DNA from 4 places in the Kitasatospora sp. NPDC059146 genome. Region 4 is predicted to be linked to each of the others. Evidence: riboswitches for the same ligand, from Rfam matches in the RefSeq annotation. Region 4 holds a riboswitch; each other region holds the start of a gene.
What was found. Region 4 has a riboswitch for cobalamin ahead of ACFXPX_RS22075 (ribonucleoside-diphosphate reductase subunit alpha). Riboswitches for the same ligand answer to the same signal wherever they lie in the genome.

Region 1: it holds a riboswitch for cobalamin, as region 4 does, so the genes downstream of both, ACFXPX_RS34065 (ABC transporter substrate-binding protein) here and ACFXPX_RS22075 (ribonucleoside-diphosphate reductase subunit alpha) in region 4, are expected to answer to the same signal.
Region 2: it holds a riboswitch for cobalamin, as region 4 does, so the genes downstream of both, ACFXPX_RS23335 (HoxN/HupN/NixA family nickel/cobalt transporter) here and ACFXPX_RS22075 (ribonucleoside-diphosphate reductase subunit alpha) in region 4, are expected to answer to the same signal.
Region 3: it holds a riboswitch for cobalamin, as region 4 does, so the genes downstream of both, ACFXPX_RS11825 (peptidase) here and ACFXPX_RS22075 (ribonucleoside-diphosphate reductase subunit alpha) in region 4, are expected to answer to the same signal.

What each region holds. Positions count from the first base shown of each region.
Region 1 covers NZ_JBHZCY010000115.1:1,870-5,989, reverse strand. Annotated here, with positions in the region: gene ACFXPX_RS34075 (hypothetical protein) at 318-455, shown strand; gene ACFXPX_RS34070 (hypothetical protein) at 919-1,860, shown strand; cobalamin riboswitch at 1,966-2,172, shown strand; gene ACFXPX_RS34065 (ABC transporter substrate-binding protein) at 2,378-3,247, shown strand; gene ACFXPX_RS34060 (FecCD family ABC transporter permease) at 3,244-4,120, shown strand, end outside.
Region 2 covers NZ_JBHZCY010000055.1:51,670-55,789, forward strand. Annotated here, with positions in the region: gene rpmB (50S ribosomal protein L28) at 1-186, opposite strand, end outside; gene rpmG (50S ribosomal protein L33) at 352-516, shown strand; gene ACFXPX_RS23330 (type B 50S ribosomal protein L31) at 546-794, shown strand; gene ACFXPX_RS23335 (HoxN/HupN/NixA family nickel/cobalt transporter) at 867-1,988, opposite strand; cobalamin riboswitch at 2,020-2,214, opposite strand; gene ACFXPX_RS23340 (ArsR/SmtB family transcription factor) at 2,296-2,679, shown strand; gene ACFXPX_RS23345 (hypothetical protein) at 2,733-4,120, shown strand, end outside.
Region 3 covers NZ_JBHZCY010000020.1:31,075-35,194, reverse strand. Annotated here, with positions in the region: cobalamin riboswitch at 1-103, opposite strand, end outside; gene ACFXPX_RS11830 (flagellar hook-length control protein FliK) at 252-749, opposite strand; gene ACFXPX_RS11825 (peptidase) at 779-1,885, opposite strand; cobalamin riboswitch at 1,984-2,132, opposite strand; gene cobF (precorrin-6A synthase (deacetylating)) at 2,244-3,002, shown strand; partial or broken gene ACFXPX_RS11815 (enoyl-CoA hydratase-related protein) at 3,049-3,246, opposite strand; gene ACFXPX_RS11810 (peptidoglycan-binding protein) at 3,549-3,887, opposite strand.
Region 4 covers NZ_JBHZCY010000051.1:25,528-29,647, reverse strand. Annotated here, with positions in the region: gene ACFXPX_RS22075 (ribonucleoside-diphosphate reductase subunit alpha) at 1-1,570, opposite strand, end outside; cobalamin riboswitch at 1,764-1,896, opposite strand; gene ACFXPX_RS22070 (glycosyltransferase family 39 protein) at 1,969-3,681, opposite strand; gene ACFXPX_RS22065 (glycoside hydrolase family 26 protein) at 3,678-4,120, opposite strand, start outside.

The DNA.
Region 1 (4,120 bases), on a different contig from region 4:
GGCAAGGTCCACTTCCCCCATGGATCACGCCATTCACCCACCGAAAGAAGCAGGATGATTGTCGTTCCATCACATTCGAACGTCGTCAAGAAAGCGTTTGGCATGGACACTCCTGTTGCCACAGTTCACTTCTGTGTCCCAACTACTGTTCCGGCCGATCCGGCCGAAAGACGTTCCGTCCGCGATCCACCTGCGGAAACGTGAATTTCCCCGCCATTGGCCGGATCTGACGATGCGACTGGACACTCCCGGCGGCCAGCGGTCCCAATGGAGTCACGCCATCCACAGGCTTCGGCCTCGATGCAGAGGAGAGAACCATGGCCAAGAACATCCAGCTGCCCAAGCGCTACACCCCGCCCACGGCCGCCAAGGTCGGCGACTTCAGCAAGGACACGGACGGCACCATCTACACCAAGAAGGACGCCACGACCCTGGGTTTCAAGAAGCCGCGCTGACCTCGGCCTAGCTGACCCGGACTCGATCGCCACAGCCCGCCGGCCCCGCCGGCGGGCTGTTCCGCGTCCACGGACGCCGGTGTCCGCGGGCGTTCGCATCCCAACACACCGGGAATTGAACCACCGAAGGCCGTCCGCACGTTGGAATAGCGGAACTCCCGGTGAATCCCGGGGGAATGGCCGAAGTTCCCGACCGTAATCCGGTCCGGGAACTTCGACGTGTACCGACCTACGGTCGCACCGCCCCCACCGTCGCCGCCGGTCCCGCTCCTGCCCCCACCCCGCCCCTGGCGGCGCGACAAGGCCTTGGTATGAGCACGGCAAAGGGTTCCCCGCCCCGCGTCCACCATCTGGACGGACGGACGGCCGAGTTGATGTGGTGTCCGGGCTCAACCCGCGGGCCGGCCGGTCCGCAGGCCTGTACGGACGAACCTCCCACACCCTCACACCCGGGAGCAGACACATGCGCACCCCCCTCAAGGCCGCCGCCCACACCCTCACGGCGCTGGCCCTGGCCGCCTTCGGCACCACCGCCCTGGCCGCCGGCGCCGAGGCCCAACCCGCCCCGGCCGCCGCCCACTTCGGGGCCAAGCCGCTCCACCCCGGCACCACCGCCAAGAGCCCGACCGCGACGTCCGGCAACACCCTGTCGGTCCGCTCCGCCGCGACCCAGGGCGTGGTCTCCCCCACCCCCAAGGTGTACCTGGTGTTCTGGGGCTCGCAGTGGTCCTCCGACCCGGCCGGGGTCGCCCCCGACATGCAGAACATGTTCAAGGGCCTCTACGGCAGCCAGGACACCTGGGGCACCATCCTCAGCCAGTACTGCGAGGGCGTCGCCAGGGGCACCACCACCTGCGGCACCAAGGGCACCCACGTCCAGCACCCGGCCTCCTCCCCGCTGGCCGGCGTCTGGTTCGACAACGCCGCCGCCACCCCGGCCAACGCCACCGCCGCCCAGATCGCCGCCGAGGCGGGCAAGGCCGCCGCCCACTTCGGCAACACCACCCAGGCGCCCAACCTCAACGCCCAGTACGTGGTGGTCTCCCCCACCGGCACCCACCCGGACGGCTTCCCCAACTCCGGCTTCTGCGCCTGGCACGACAAGACCAGCAGCTCCTACGGCACCCTGGCCTACACCAACCTGCCGTACATCCCGGACAACGGGGCGGGCGCCTGCACCACCTTCACCGACGGGCGGCTGCTCTCCGGCATCGAGTCCACCGAGACCCACGAGTACGCGGAGACGGTCACCGACTTCTGGCCCAGCATCGGCTGGAACGGCGGCGGCGGTGAGATCGGCGACGAGTGCGAGAACCTCGACGCCTACGTCACCCTGAGCACCGGCACCTTCGACCTCCAGGGCCTGTGGTCCAACAGCACCAACAAGTGCGTGACGCACGGCTGACGACCGCCCGCTCCGAGGAACCCGGCCCGCCGCGCCCCCCGCGCGGCGGGCCGTCGCTGTCGGGCCGTCACCCTGAGCCGGACTCCGCCGCCCTGACCACGCCTGATACCGTGCGATCGCCGTGGTGTTCGGGAAACCGGTCTGAGTCCGGTGCGGCCCTCGCCACTGTTGCCGCGGAGTTCCGCGGCCCTCGCTGACCGGCTCGCCCAGCGGTCAGGGCCACTGGGCGGGCTCGAAGGAGCCGCCCGGGAAGGTCGGCCGCGGCACGTCGATGCGGAAGCCAGGAGACCGGCCACGGCACGACATGTTCCACGAGGGTTTTGGAGAACACGTGCCCAGCGGTCAGCCGCGTCCGTTCCGATCCATCTGCTCCGTACATCCCATACGTCCCACAAGTCCGATACGTGTCGGCCGGGCGGTCGCCGCCGTCCTGTTCCTCGGCACGCTCGGCGCCTGCACGGGCGCCCCCGCGCCCGCCGCGTCCGGCGGGACGTCCTCAGGTGCCGCGCCGGTCAGCGTGGAGAACTGCGGGACCACCGTGACGGTCGGCACGCCGCCCGAGCGGCTGGTGACGCTGAACGAGGGGGCCACCGAGGTGGCGCTGGCCCTCGGCCTGGAGTCCCGCATGGCCGGTACCGCCTACCTCGACGATGCCGTCCCGGAGAAGTGGAAGGCGGCCTACGACTCCGTCCCGGTGCTCTCCGCGAAGTACCCGACGAAGGAGAAGCTCCTCACCGCCCGCCCCGACTTCCTGTACGCCTCTTACGCCAGCGCGTTCACCGACAAGGTCGCGGGCACCCGGGAGGACCTGCGCGGCCAGGGCGTAGCGTCGTACCTGTCCCCGTTCGGCTGCTCGGACAAGAGCCAGGTGCCGCCGACGACGTGGCAGGCCGCGTGGGGCGAACTGCACGACGTCGCCCAGGTCTTCGGCGTACCGGAGCGGGCCGCCGCGATCCAGCACCAGCAGGAGCAGCAGCTCGCCGGGTTCACGGCGACGGCCGCGGGCAAGGACCTGAAGGTCCTGTGGTACGACTCGGACACCAAGTCGCCGTTCGTCGGCGCCGGCCACGGCGGCCCCCAGCTGGTGCTCGACGCCGTGGGCGCCCGCAACGTCTTCGCGGACCTGCCCGGCGGCTGGCAGAACGTGAGCTGGGAGAAGGTCGTCGCGGCCGACCCGGACGCCATCGTGCTCGCGGACGCCGGCTGGGACACCGCCCAGTCCAAGATCGACTACCTGGAGCACGACCCGGTGCTGAGCAAGCTCGGCGCCGTGCGGCGCAAGGCCTTCGTGGTGGTGCCGTTCTCGGAGTCGACTCCCGGCGTGCGGCTCGCCGACGGCGCCGCCCGGGTCTCGGCGGGGCTGAGCGCGCTGCGCCCGGCTTCATGACCACGGCACCCCACCCCGTCGCGCGGCCCGCCGGTCCGGGCCGCGCGACGGCGGCCCTGGCCGTCGGTGCGGCCCTGCTGCTGGCCACCGTGCTCCTCGGCCTGGCCGTCGGCTCGCACCACGAGCCGCTCCCGACCGTGATCGAGGTCGTGGCGCGCCGGCTCGGACTCGCCGACCCGCAGGTCACCCTGCTGGACGACCGGATCGTCTGGCAGCTGCGGCTGCCCCGGGTCCTGGGAGCGGCCGCCACCGGCGCCGGACTCGCGGTCTGCGGCGCGGTGCTGCAGACCCTGACCGGCAACGACCTGGCCGATCCCTTCCTGCTCGGGATCTCGGACGGAGCCGCCGCCGGCGCGGTGACCGTGATCGTCCTCGGCGTCGGCGTGACCGGCGCCGTGGGCACCGGCGCGGTGGCGACGGCGGCCTTCGCCGGCGCCCTGCTCGCCGCCGTCGTCGTCCTGGTGCTGGCCGGCGCGCGCACCCGGTCGCTGCCGACCGCCCGGACGGTGCTCGCCGGCATCGCGGTGGGCCAACTGTGCGGGGCGTACACCTCGTTCGTCGTGCTGGTCCTCGGGGACCGCGACGCGGCGCGCGGTGTCATGGAGTGGACGCTGGGCTCGGTCGCCGGCGTGCGGTGGCCCACCGCCGTCTTCCTGACCGCGGTCGCCCTGATCGGCGTCACGGTGCTGGCCTCCTCGGCCCGCGACCTGGACGCCTTCGCCTTCGGCGAGACCTCCGCCCGCTCCCTCGGCGTCCACGTCGAGCGCACCCGGTGGGTCCTCATCGCCACCGCCGCGCTGGTGACGGCCTGCCTGGTCGCCAACACCGGGGTCATCGGGTTCCTCGGCCTGGTCGTCCCGCACGTGGTCCGCC
Region 2 (4,120 bases), on a different contig from region 4:
GATCGTGTCGACGGTCTTGATCCCCTTGGCGCTCAGCACCAGCCGGACGTACCGGCCCTCACTGGGCAGCCAGTAGCGCTTGCGCTGGATGTTGGGGTCGAAGCGGCGCGGGGTGCGGCGGTGCGAGTGCGAGATCGCGTTGCCGAAGCCGGGCCGGCGGCCGGTGAGCCGGCAGTGGGCGGACATGGGTGCTCCCTGGCGTCCGGGAATGGGCAGGACGGAGGTCACGTTACACCAGATGAAAATGACATCCATTTCGGTGTACGGTTCCGATCCATCCCCGCGAACCCCGCACCCGGAGGCCCCCGGACCCCGAGGGTCCACGGGCCCGAGACCCCAGGAGGACGCCCGATGGCCCGCAGCGAACTGCGCCCCGTGATCAAGCTCCGCTCCACCGCCGGCACCGGCTACACGTACGTGACCCGCAAGAACCGCCGCAACGACCCGGACCGGATGGTCCTGCGCAAGTACGACCCGGTCGCGGGCCGGCACGTCGACTTCCGCGAAGAGCGCTGACCGCACGAACCCCTCGGAGGAGCCCAGCCATGAAGCCCGGAATCCACCCCGCCTACCGCCCGGTCGTCTTCCGCGACAAGGTCGGCGGCCTCGCCTTCCTCACCCGCTCCACGGTCACCGGTGACCGCACGGTCGAGTGGGAGGACGGCAACACCTACCCGGTGATCGACGTCGAGATCTCCTCGGCGAGCCACCCCTTCTACACCGGCCAGTCCCGGGTGCTCGACACCGCCGGCCGGGTCGAGCAGTTCCGCCGCCGCTACGGCGACCGGCACTGACGGCGGAACGCGAACGGCGCCTCCCCGGCTCGGGGAGGCGCCGTTCGCGACGCGCGGGCACTGCCGCCACCGCTACTGCTGCTGCGTGGGCGTCCAGCGCTTCTCGACGCCCGCCAGCTTCCAGTACGCGATGGCGATCGCCCACACCACCACGAACAGCCCGGCGATCGCGTAGCCGACGTTGTCCAGCGAGATGTCCGCGATGAACCCGGTCACCGGGTCGGTCAGGTCGAGCTTCTCGTGCAGCACGCCGACCAGCTCGATGGTGCCGATGATGAAGGCCACCGCGATCGACAGCCCGGTGATGGTCAGGTTGTAGTACACCTTGCGCACCGGGTTGGAGAAGGCCCACTGGTACGCGAAGTTCATGAACGTCCCGTCCAGGGTGTCGAACAGGCTCATCCCGGCCGCGAACAGCAGCGGCAGGCAGACGATCGCGTACCAGGGCAGCCCGGCCGCCGCGCCCGAACCGGCCATCACCATCAGGGTGACCTCGGTCGCGGTGTCGAAGCCCAGGCCCAGCACCATGCCGACCGGGAACATCTGCCCGGGCCGGGTGATCGAGCGGGTCGCCCGGTTCAGGATCCGGGCCATGAAGCCGCGCGAGTCGAGGTGCGCCTCCAGCTCCGACTCGTCGAACTGCCCGGCCCGCATCGAGCGGAACACCTTGAGGATGCCGAGCAGCGCCGCCAGGTTGAGCGCGCCGATCAGGTAGAGGAAGGCGCCGGAGGCCGTGGTGCCGACCAGCCCGAGCCACTTGTGGGTGGCCGAGTCGTCGTCCATCAGCGTGTTCGCCAGCTGGGCGCCGCCCGCCACCAGGGCGGCCATGATGACCACCATCGAGGAGTGGCCGAGCGCGAACCAGAAGCCGACCGAGACCGGCCGCTTGCCGTCCGCCATCAGCTTGCGGGTGGTGTTGTCGATCACCGCGATGTGGTCGGCGTCGAAGGCGTGCCGCATGCCGAGGGTGTAGGCCGTGATGCCCAGGCCCACCCCGAAGACCTGGGTGCCGACGGCGTAGTTGTGCGGCGCGACCAGGAAGACGAGGGTCCCGAAGGCCACCACGTGCATGGCCAGGATCACCCCCATCAACCCGGCGGTCCGGAGGGTGTCCTCGCGCTTCCACCGGAAGGTGGGCAGTACGGAGGGGGCGGGGCCCGCCTCGGCGGGCGCGGCGGTTTCGGGCAGGGTCATCTTCGGATCACGCTCCAGCACCTCGTGGAATGACTTCGTGAGATGCCGTGGCCGGTCTCCTGGCTCACGGGGCTTCCCGACCCGCCTTCCCAGGTGCACGAAGCACCCAGTGGCACGTGGATCCGGACGACTGTCCCCCGATCACAGTGGCGAGGGCCGCTCCGGAATGGGACCTGTTGAGGGTCCGTCACCGGTCTTCCCGAGCACCACGGCGGGGAACACCGTAGGGGCAGGACCACACCCTCGCAAGGTTGCGCACCTGTGCAGGTGTCCAGGATCACAGGTCGTGAGCTGCCAGAATGTCCGCATGCATCTCGTACCGGCCGACCGCGCGGGCCACCGCACCATCGACGGACACCGGGTCTGCGAGGCCATCGCCGCCATCGGGGACACCGCCCACGTCCGGACCTGGGCCGAGCGGTTCTCCCTGCTCTCCGACCCCGGCCGGCTCGCCCTGCTGCTCGCCCTCCACCGGGCCGGCCCGCTCGCCGTCAGCGACCTGGCGGTCGCCACCGGCATGCGCGACCCGGCCGTCTCCCAGGCCCTGCGACTGCTCCGCACGGCGGGCGTGGTCACCGGCGACAAGGACGGACGCGTGGTGCGCTACCGGCTCGTGGACGACGCCCTGCGCCCCCTCCTCGACGAGTGCGCCGCCGCCGACCACGAGGAGCCCGCCGCGGCGGCGGGCTGACCGACACTCGGCAAACCACGCCGGGGGCGCGGCGGGGTGAGTACGATCACGATGTGCCGTCCCACCCCCACGTCTGGCCCGCCGACCGCTGGAACACCCGCCCGGTCAAGGCCCGCGTGCTGGCGGTCGCCCGCACCCTCACCTCGGCGACCCGGGTCCTGGACGTCCTCACCCTGCTCGACCCGGACGGCATCGAGCGGTACTTCACCGTCAACCCCGGCTCCGCCTTCGCCGACCGCGCCCTGGACGAGTACCTCCACGGCCTGCCCGGCTACACCGTGCTGGACTGGGAGGACGCCGTCCGCCACCGCTTCGACCTGGCCGTCGCCTGCGCCGTCCACGCCTCCATGCACCGGCTGGACGCCCGCCTGGTCGTCCTCCCGCACGGTGCCGGCTACAACCGCCTGGTCACCGAGTCCACCGGCGACGCGGTCAGCTCCGCCGGCCTCTCCCGCAACGAACTCACCCACCGCGGAGAGGTGTTCGTCGACGTCCTCGGCCTCTCCCACCCCGAACAGCTGGACCGGCTGCGGGCCTCCTGCCCCGAGGCCCTGGACGTCGCCGAGGTCGTCGGCGACCCGTGCTTCGACCGGATCCTGCGCAGCCGACGCTCCCGCGACGGCTACCGCGCCGCCCTCGGCGCCGTCGACGGCCGCCGACTCGTCGTCGTCGACTCCACCTGGAGCGAGCACTCGTTATTCGGCCGTCACCCCGACCTGCCGCAGCGGCTGGTCCGCCGACTGCCCGCCGACGAGTACGCGGTGGCCGTCGTGCTGCACCCCAACATCTGGAGCCGGCACGACCCGGCGGCCCTGCTCGACGACGCCCGGCGGATGGGCCTGCGCCTCGTCCCGCCCCACCAGGGCTGGCAGGCCGCCCTCGTCGCCGCCGACGTCATGATCGGCGACCACGGCTCGGTCTCCTTCTACGGCGCCGCCCTGCGACGGCCCACGATGATCGTCGCCACCGGCGCCGCCGAACTCGACCCGCGGTCCCCCAGCTACGCCTTCGGCCAGGCCGCACCCGTCCTCGACCCCGACGGCGACCTCGCCGCCCAACTCGAACTCGCCCTGGCCCGGACCCCGGACGACCGCACCGACCTGACGGCCATCACCGACCGCTCGCTCGCCCACCGCGGCGAATCCGCCCGACTGCTGCGCCCACTGCTCTACTCCTTCCTCGACGGCCTCGACGAGCCCGCCGGCGAACCCGTCCTGCCGCCCTACCCCAAGCCCGCGCCCCGGCCCGGAGGCGGCGAAGGGCCCAGCGCGTACGACGTCGAGGGCAAGAGCGAGGGGACGGAGGTCAGCCTGCGGCGCTACCCCTTCCACCCCGACGACCACACCCCGCGCGGCTTCCACGCCCTCACCGACGACCACCCGGGCGACGCCCTGCGGTACACCGCCGAAGTCCTCGCCCGCACCGAGGCCCGGGCCGAACG
Region 3 (4,120 bases), on a different contig from region 4:
CTCAGGTGGGTCCACGGTTGCGGGTCAGCGCCGGAGTTGGACCGGCTTCCCCTGAATGCCGAGGGCAAAAAATCGGTTCATCAGACCACGTTGACCGAAGCAGAGTCAATGAGGCGTCAGCGGTGGCCGAGCGGGAGGACCCGGGTGCGGCACCGGGGCTGACGCGCAGCGGTGGGGGGGTCACCGGTGCCCCGGCCCCTCCCGGGAGAGGAGCCGGGGCACCGGTCGGCGTCCGCGGTTCAGGACGCGGTTCAGGACGCGGTGATGCCCGGCTGGGCACCGGCGCCGAAGGACCAGCCCTCGACGTCGCCGGGTGCCGGGTTGTAGCTGCCCGCGCCCAGGTTGCTGTACGACCAGGGGCCGCCGTGCTGGGCGTGCCAGTACGACCAGTAGGCGCTGCCGGTCGGGTTGGTGCAGGTCGTCGGCAGGGCGTTGATCGTGCAGACGAAGCCCGGGAAGCGCGGGTGGAAGGAGTACGAGAAACCGGCCCCGGTCAGCGCGGCCAGGCCGCTGGCCGGGTCGCCGGGCGCACAGCCGGTCTGGACGCCGCCGCCGACGGCGGTGAAGTCGACCACGACGGTGACCCCGGTGGTGCCGGTGCAGGCGTCCGCCCGCGCCTGCGGGGCCTGGACGGCGGAGACGCCGAGCAGGCCGGCCGTGAGGGCCGCCGCAGCGGCGATCGACCCGAGCGTACGGCGGGCCGGGCGGGCACGGCGGGCCGGGCGGACCGCGGTGAAGGTGTCGGTCATCGGTGAAATCCTCCTGGAGTCAGGCTCGTTCAGCGCACGGCCGTGGGCGTGGCCGTGGCCGTGTCCGTAACCGTGGCCGGGCAGGCGAGGGTCGGGGCGCCGGGGCGTGCACCGGCGGCGGACAGCGTGGCCAGCGGGGTGCCCGCGAGGCCGAGGACGGCCTGTGCCGTGGCCCGGGCTCCGTTGCCCGCGTTGAAACCGCTCGCGTCGTAGGCGACGGCGCCGCGGACCGCCGGGTCCGCGGAGCAGTCCTGCTGGAACTTGACCAGCCGGCTCCAGCCCTTGAAGCCGGCGGCCAGGCGCCCGCCGGAGAACAGCGCCTGGGTGGCCAGGCCGGTGGTGTTGGCGTTGGAGGCGGTCGCCCCGGCGGCCGCGAACCCGCCGTCGCCGTTCTGGTGGGCGGTGAGCCAGCCGAGTCCCGTGTTCGCCTTGGCGGCGCGACCGGTGGCGGCGAGGGCCTGGACGGCGAGCGCGGTGGCGTCGGGGTCGCTGGTGCAGGCGGCCTGGCCGAAGGAGACCGGGAAGCCGCCGTCCGCGCACTGGCTGTTCGCCAGGAAGTCGACGGCCGCCGCCGGGGCGTCACCGGGCGTGCGGTGCAGGGCGATCAGGGCGAGGGACTGGCCGAAGGCGTTGCTGTAGTCGCCCCACTGGGAGCGGTCGGAGAAGCGGCCTCCGGCGGTCTGCAGCGAGCGCAGCCGGGCCGGCAGGTCGACGCCGCCGAAGGCGGTCGGGTCCCCGCCGCGGACCTCGACGGCGAGCAGCAGCTTGGCGGTCGCGCCCGCATAGGCCTCGGTGGTGCCATCGCCGAGGTAGCCGCTGATGACCTCGGGCTTCGCCAGCCAGGCGGTGGCCTTCGCGGCGGCGTCGTCGGAGCTGCGCGAGGCCGCGAAGGCCAGCACGGCGTCGATGGTCAGGCCCTGGTCGGGGTAGGCGGTCCCGTTGAAGACGGACTCGAAGTGGTCGCCGCCGACGAGCTGGCGGGCCAGCCAGCCGCCCGCGGCGGCGTCGGGGCGGAACGTCCCGGACGAGGTCGGGGCGGCGGGCGCGGCACTCGCGGCGGTGGCCGCCGGGAGCGCGGCGGCAAGGGCGAGGGCGGGTATCGCGAGCAGACCGAGGGTGCGGCGGAGCGCGGGCATGGAGGCCTTTCCGGGCCCGCACGCAGGCGCCCGGAGGGCCTCGGCAACGCACCGGGCAGCCCTCTGAGCTCCGGCCCGCAGACCACGACGGGAGGAGTGGACGACACACCTCCGCCGACGGGTACTCGGGCTCGCCACCGACGCGGGGTCGGAGGCCTACCGTTGCGGGTCAGCGCCGGACTCGAACCGGACTTCCCCCGAGGGCGGAGTCACAACTTGACGGCCCATCATGGCGACACGGAAAAGATCCGGTCAAGGGTTCGAGCGCGACACCACGGTGCCCGGCACCCGCCGTCGCGACGCGCGCTCCTCTCCCCGCCGTCCTGGCCAGGTCCTCAGGGACGGCAGAATGGCTCCCATGCGGCACATCTTCGTCATCGGCATCGGCGCGGGCGACCCCGACCACCTCACCCTGCAAGCGGTCCGGGCGATCGGTCGCACGGACGTGTTCTTCATCCTCGACAAGAGCGAGGAACGACAGGACCTGATCCACCTGCGGCGCCGGATGCTGACCGAGCACGGCCGGCCCGGGCACCGGGTGGTCGAGGCACCGGACGCGGAGCGGGACCGCACCACGCCCGCGTACACCGCCGCCGTGGACGACTGGCGCCTCCGGCGCGCCGACCTGGTCGAGCGGCTGGCCGCCGAGCACCTCGGCGAGGGCGAGACGGGTGCCTTCCTGGTCTGGGGGGATCCGAGCCTCTACGACAGCGTCATCGCGGTGGTGGAGGACGTACGGGCCCGCGGCGCGGTCGCGTTCGACTACGAGGTGGTCCCAGGCATCAGCAGTGTCTCCGCGCTCGCCGCCGCCCACCGCACCACCCTGACCCGGGTCGGCCGCCCGGTGCAGATCACCACCGGCCGCCGCCTGGCCGAGGGGTTCCCCGAGGGGGTGGACGACGTGGTGGTGATGCTCGACGGCCGGGCCGCCTTCACCGGCCTCGACCCCCAGGGACTGGAGATCCACTACGGCGCTTACCTCGGCACTCCCGACGAGATCCTGGTCGCCGGGCCGTTGACCGAAGCCGCCCCACGGATCCGCGAGCTGCGCGAGTCGGCACGCGAGCGCAAGGGCTGGATCATGGACACCTACCTGCTGCGGCGGTCGGAGGGCTGACCGGCGTGCGCCGCCCCGGGCGAGGGGGCTGCGCACGCGCGGACCGTCAGCGGTGCTCGAACTTCGGCGCCCGCTTCTCGGCGAAGGCGGCCATGCCCTCCTTCTGGTCCGCCGTGGCGAACACCGAGTGGAACAGCCGGCGTTCGAAGCGGACGCCCTCGGCGAGCGTCGTCTCGAAGGAGCGGTTGACGCTCTCCTTGAGCATGACCGCCGCCGGGGTGGACATCGCCGCGACGGTCTCGGCGGACCCGGAAGACGGTGCTGGTGATCGAGTGGCTCACGATCGCCACCGGGGTGATCCAGCTGCTCTCCCGCGGCTCGATCATCTCGCTGGCCGGCATCGATCGCGGGCATCATCGTCCTGGCGTACAGCTCCGCCGAGGGCAAGGAGTGGTTCACGGTCCGAAGGGCCGATCATCAGCGCCGGACGCCGGGTTGTCGACGTCGGGGGCGTGAGCGCGGTACGTCGGGCTCTGGCGGGTGCGGTGCTGGAACGGGATCTCCGCTGCGCAGGAGCGCCGGGGCCGTCCGGCATCATCAGCGAGGCTACGAGTTCGTCGGGATGTAGTCGTAGCAGTACTGCAAGCCGCCCTGCGGATTGATCTGCCAGTACGAATTCCACAGGGCGGTACCGGTCTTGGGCCCGACGATGCCGTCCCTGCTGAGGCCGTTGCCGTACGCGCGCTGGAAGTCCTCGACCATGCCCTCCGTATCCGGCCCGAAGTCGCCGTCCACGGCGATCCTGTGGCCGAGGCCGACACCGTTCAGGAAGGCCTGAACACACGAAACCGCGGGTCCGTGCGACCCCTTCTGCACGTAAGGGGCGGTGGTGGAGGCCTCGGCCGTTCCGCTGAGGCCGACGACCACGGACAGTGACAACGTCACGCCCGCAGCGACACGTGCCAGTGCGCGTGCTCTCATAGCGACTACATCCATTTCTGGGGCCATCCCCCGGTGGCTCTGGTGATGACGAAGACCAGTCATCAGCGCCAGGGATCCTACCTGAAATGATCAAGAAAGAAACCAGTCAGGCTGCCCATCCAGTGGGCGAGCTGGACGTCGCCGGTGGTGCGGCCGCCGCCGGCGGTGACCGGAATCCGGTGGGTGAGGGTCGCGCA
Region 4 (4,120 bases):
AGAAGACGTCCTGGAGGCCCATCACGCCGAGGCCGACCGGCCGCCAGCGGGAGTTGGAGGTGCCGGCCTCGGTGGTCGGGTAGAAGTTGATGTCCACCACGCGGTCGAGGAAGGTCACGGCGGTGCGGACGGTGGCGTCGAGGCGCTCCCAGTCCATGGCGCCGAGCAGGTCCTCGACGGACGCGCCCTCGGCCACGTGCGCGCCGAGGTTGACCGAGCCCAGGTTGCAGACGGCGGTCTCGGAGTCGTCCGTGACCTCCAGGATCTCGGTGCACAGGTTGGAGGAGTGCACCGTGCGGCCGGGCAGCGCGGTCTGGTTGGCGGCGCGGTTGGAGGCGTCCTTGAAGGTCATCCAGCCGTTGCCGGTCTGCGCGAGGGTGCGCATCATGCGGGCGTAGAGGGTCTGCGCCGGGATGGTGCGGACGGCCTTGCCGGCCAGCTCGGCCTTGAGGTAGGCCTCGTCGAAGTCGGCGCCCCACAGGTCGACCAGCTCGGGGACGTCGGCGGGGGAGAACAGCGACCAGTCGGCGTTGGCGTTCACGCGGCGCATGAACTCGTCCGGGATCCAGTGGGCCAGGTTGAGGTTGTGCGTGCGGCGCGCCTCCTCACCGGTGTTGTCGCGGAGCTCCAGGAATTCCTCGATGTCGGCGTGCCAGGTCTCCAGGTAGACGCAGGCCGCGCCCTTGCGGCGGCCGCCCTGGTTGACGGCGGCGACCGAGGAGTCGAGGGTGCGCAGGAACGGGACGATGCCGTTGGACTTGCCGTTGGTGCCGCGGATCAGGCTGCCGCGCGAGCGGATGCGCGAGTAGGACAGGCCGATGCCGCCGGCGTGCTTGGAGAGGCGGGCGATCTGCGCGTAGCGGTTGTAGATCGAGTCCAGGTTGTCCAGCGGCGAGTCCAGCAGGTAGCAGCTGGACATCTGCGGGTGCCGGGTGCCGGAGTTGAAGAGCGTCGGCGAGGAGGTCAGGTACTCCAGGCGGCTCATCAGGCCGTACAGCTCGGACACCTCGCGCACCGACTGCTCGGAGTCGCCGACCGCCAGGCCGCAGGCGACGCGGAGCAGGAAGTGCTGCGGGGTCTCGATCACCTTGCGGGTGATCGGGTGGCGCAGCAGGTAGCGGGACTGGACGGTGCGCAGGCCGAAGTACTCGAAGCGGTCGTCGCCCTTGGTGTCGACGAGCGCGTTCAGGGCGTCGGCGTGCTTGGCGACGAAGGCCGCGGTGGTGTCGCCGATCAGGCCCTCGGCGTGGCCGACGGCGATCGAGGCGGAGAAGGAGGTCGAGCCCTGGCTGTTCGCCTCGTCGACGATCTCCAGGGCGAGCAGGCGGGCGGCCAGCTTCGAGTACTGGGGGTCCTCGGCGATCATCGACGCGGCGGCGTCCACGGCCAGACCGCGCAGCTCGGCGAAGTCCGAGCCGGCGTGGCGGCCGCGCAGCGCGGCGGCGGCGACATGGCCGGGGTCGACCTCGGTGAGGTCGGCGCTGCGGTCGGTGAGCAGCCGCAGGAGAGCACCGCCGGGGTCGGAGACCGTCGGGTCGGTGAAGGCGGTACCGGAGCCCTGGGCGGGCAGGGTGACTGAGGCAGCGGTGGTCAAGGCGCTCTCTCCTGGCGGCGATCGTGCGGCGGTGATCGGGGTCACCCGGGCCGATCTGGGCAGGGGAGCACGGCGCGAACGCAAAAAGCGTCGCGCGAGGTGTCTCCCCGGCCCGCCCGCGAGGCCCGGAGGGGTGGTGCTGGTGCTTGGCGCGGCCTCTGCGGGAGGGCCGTGGCGCACGCTGTTCGGCAGGTACTCGGACTCGCGGTACGGCTGCTGGAGCCGCCCGCACACCGCTGCGGGGCAGTCCCGGATTCCCACCGGGTTCCCCTGCATCGACAGCAGAAGCGAGCATACATGTAGTGCCGACTAGCTGCGGCGGCACCACATGTTGTGCCTGTCGTGTCGCGGATGCCGACGGGCTCGCCGGCCTGTCAGTGCCGCAGATAGACCTTGTACGTGCTCGAATCGCCCGTCGGCGAGGTGAACTGAGCGATCAGCCGGTAGCGCCCGCCGGTGTTCAGCGCGGCGCTCAGCGCCCGGTCGGTGGCCGCCGGCGCGGTGCTGTCGAGGACGACCATGGTGAACCAGCCGTCCCGGATCGCCGCCGTGCTGCCGTCCACGCCGTGGTGCTGCACGCCGGCGCTGTCGCGGTAGTCCGTTCCGGCCCGGGCGGAGATCCACTGCTCGGGTCTGCTGACGGCGCCCAGGTAGTACTCGGCGAGCCCGTCGACCTCGGTGAGGTAGTGGCCCTCCGGGACGGCGTGCGCCCGCAGGACGGCCAGCAGGCGGCCGGAGTCGGGCCCGTTCTGGTAGCGCAGCGCGGACTGCTCCATGCCGAGGGCCAGCAGCGCGACCCAGACCAGGATGCCCAACTGGGGGTGGCGGAAGTGGGCCCCGACCAGCCGGGTGAGGCCGAGCCCAGCGATCGGGGTGGCGAGCAGCATGCCGTAGTCGAGGTGGCGGAACAGGGCCCCGGAGGTGCCGGCCCACAGGTGAACGGCGGGGACCAGCAGCGCGGTGGCGGTCAGCACGACCCCGAGCAGAGCCCGCTGGGCGCGGGTGGGGGCGATCCGGTCGCTCCCCGGCGACTCGTGCTCGGCCAGCTGCTCGCGCCGCGCGTACGAGACCGTGCCGGCTACCGCGAGGAGGGTGAACAGGCCGGCCCACTGGAGGGTGCCGAGCAGGACGGAGCCGGCTGAGCCGGGGGCGTTGCCGTGCGTGGGGGACCAGCCGACGACCTTCCCCAGCAGGCCGTACGGCAGCAGCAGGACCAGCGTTCCGACAGCCAGCAGCAGGGCGCGCAGGGCGGCGGGGCCGGGTCGGCGGTGCGGCCTGGCGGTGGCAAGGGCCAGGGCCACCAGGGCGGGGACGGCCAGGACCGCCGAGTAGGCGACGGCACAGGCCAGGGCGGTGGCCGCGGCGGCGGTCAGCACCAGGGCCGGGGCACGCCGGGCGGTGAACACCGTCAGCCAGGCCGCGAGGGCGACCAGGAGGACGGCGAGGGACTCGGGGGCGCCGTAGAAGCCGACCACGACGGTGGACTGCAGGACGGCGTAGGCGGCTATGCCGCAGATCGCGACGCGTTCGTTGAACAGCCGCCGGGTCAGCGAGTACAGCAGCACCGTGGTGAGCAGGCCGAAGCCGAGGCTGAGCAGCCGGGTGCCCCAGATGCCGTCCGCGTTCGCGGCGGCGCCGGCCAGCGGTGGGTAGAGCCACGGCGAGCCGGGGACGCGGTCGAGCAGGTCGGTGGTGACCGGGGCGCCGTGCAGCAGGTGGGCGAGCTGCTGGCGGCCGGCCACCATGGCGGCGGCCTCGTCGGGGTGCGCGGCGGCGAGCAGGCGCAGCGAGAGCGCGGCCTGGACGGCCAGGACGGCGCCGAGCAGCCCGCGGGCGATCCAGCGGCGCCGGGGGCTGGAGGCGGGGTCCCAGCCGATCGCCGGGACCTGGGGGATGGTGTACGGGGCCAGTTCGATGCCGTCGGGGTTGTCGACGGTCACCGCACTGGCCGCGGGCATCGCATGGGCCACGGGCACGGCGCCGGCCCCGGCCTCGGCCCCGCCCGCCGGGCGGGGTGCGGGTACGTCCGCGGCCGGCTTCCCGGCGCCGCCGGGCAGGGTCGGGAAGGATTCGGGGTCTGCGCTCATCGTGGGTTCCGGATGTCGAAGCCGTAGCGGGGGTCGGACGCGCGCTTCTTGAAGGTGGCCAGGGTGTCCGGGACGGATTCGACCCGCCAGTCGGCCCGCTTGACCATGTTGAACCAGATGAAGCCGACGATGTCGTCGTGCGCCTCCAGCCCGGAGAACAGCTGGTCGGTGTCCGCGCGTTGGTGCTTGCCCTGCTCGACCGCGGTCTCGCTGATGAAGAAGGGCTTCTTGCAGAAGGCGCGGATCTCGGCCATCGTCGGCCCGTACAGCTCGTCGAAGGCGTCGGGGTCGGTGCGGGTGAAGTAGCCGGTCATGCCGGCCCAGTCGACGTAGCTGTCGCCGGGGTAGTACGGCGCGAGTCGGGTGTTGGGCGCGGGGAGGGTGATGTTGGGGCTCCAGACCCAGATCACGTTGGTCGCGCCGGCGTTGTCGAAGATGT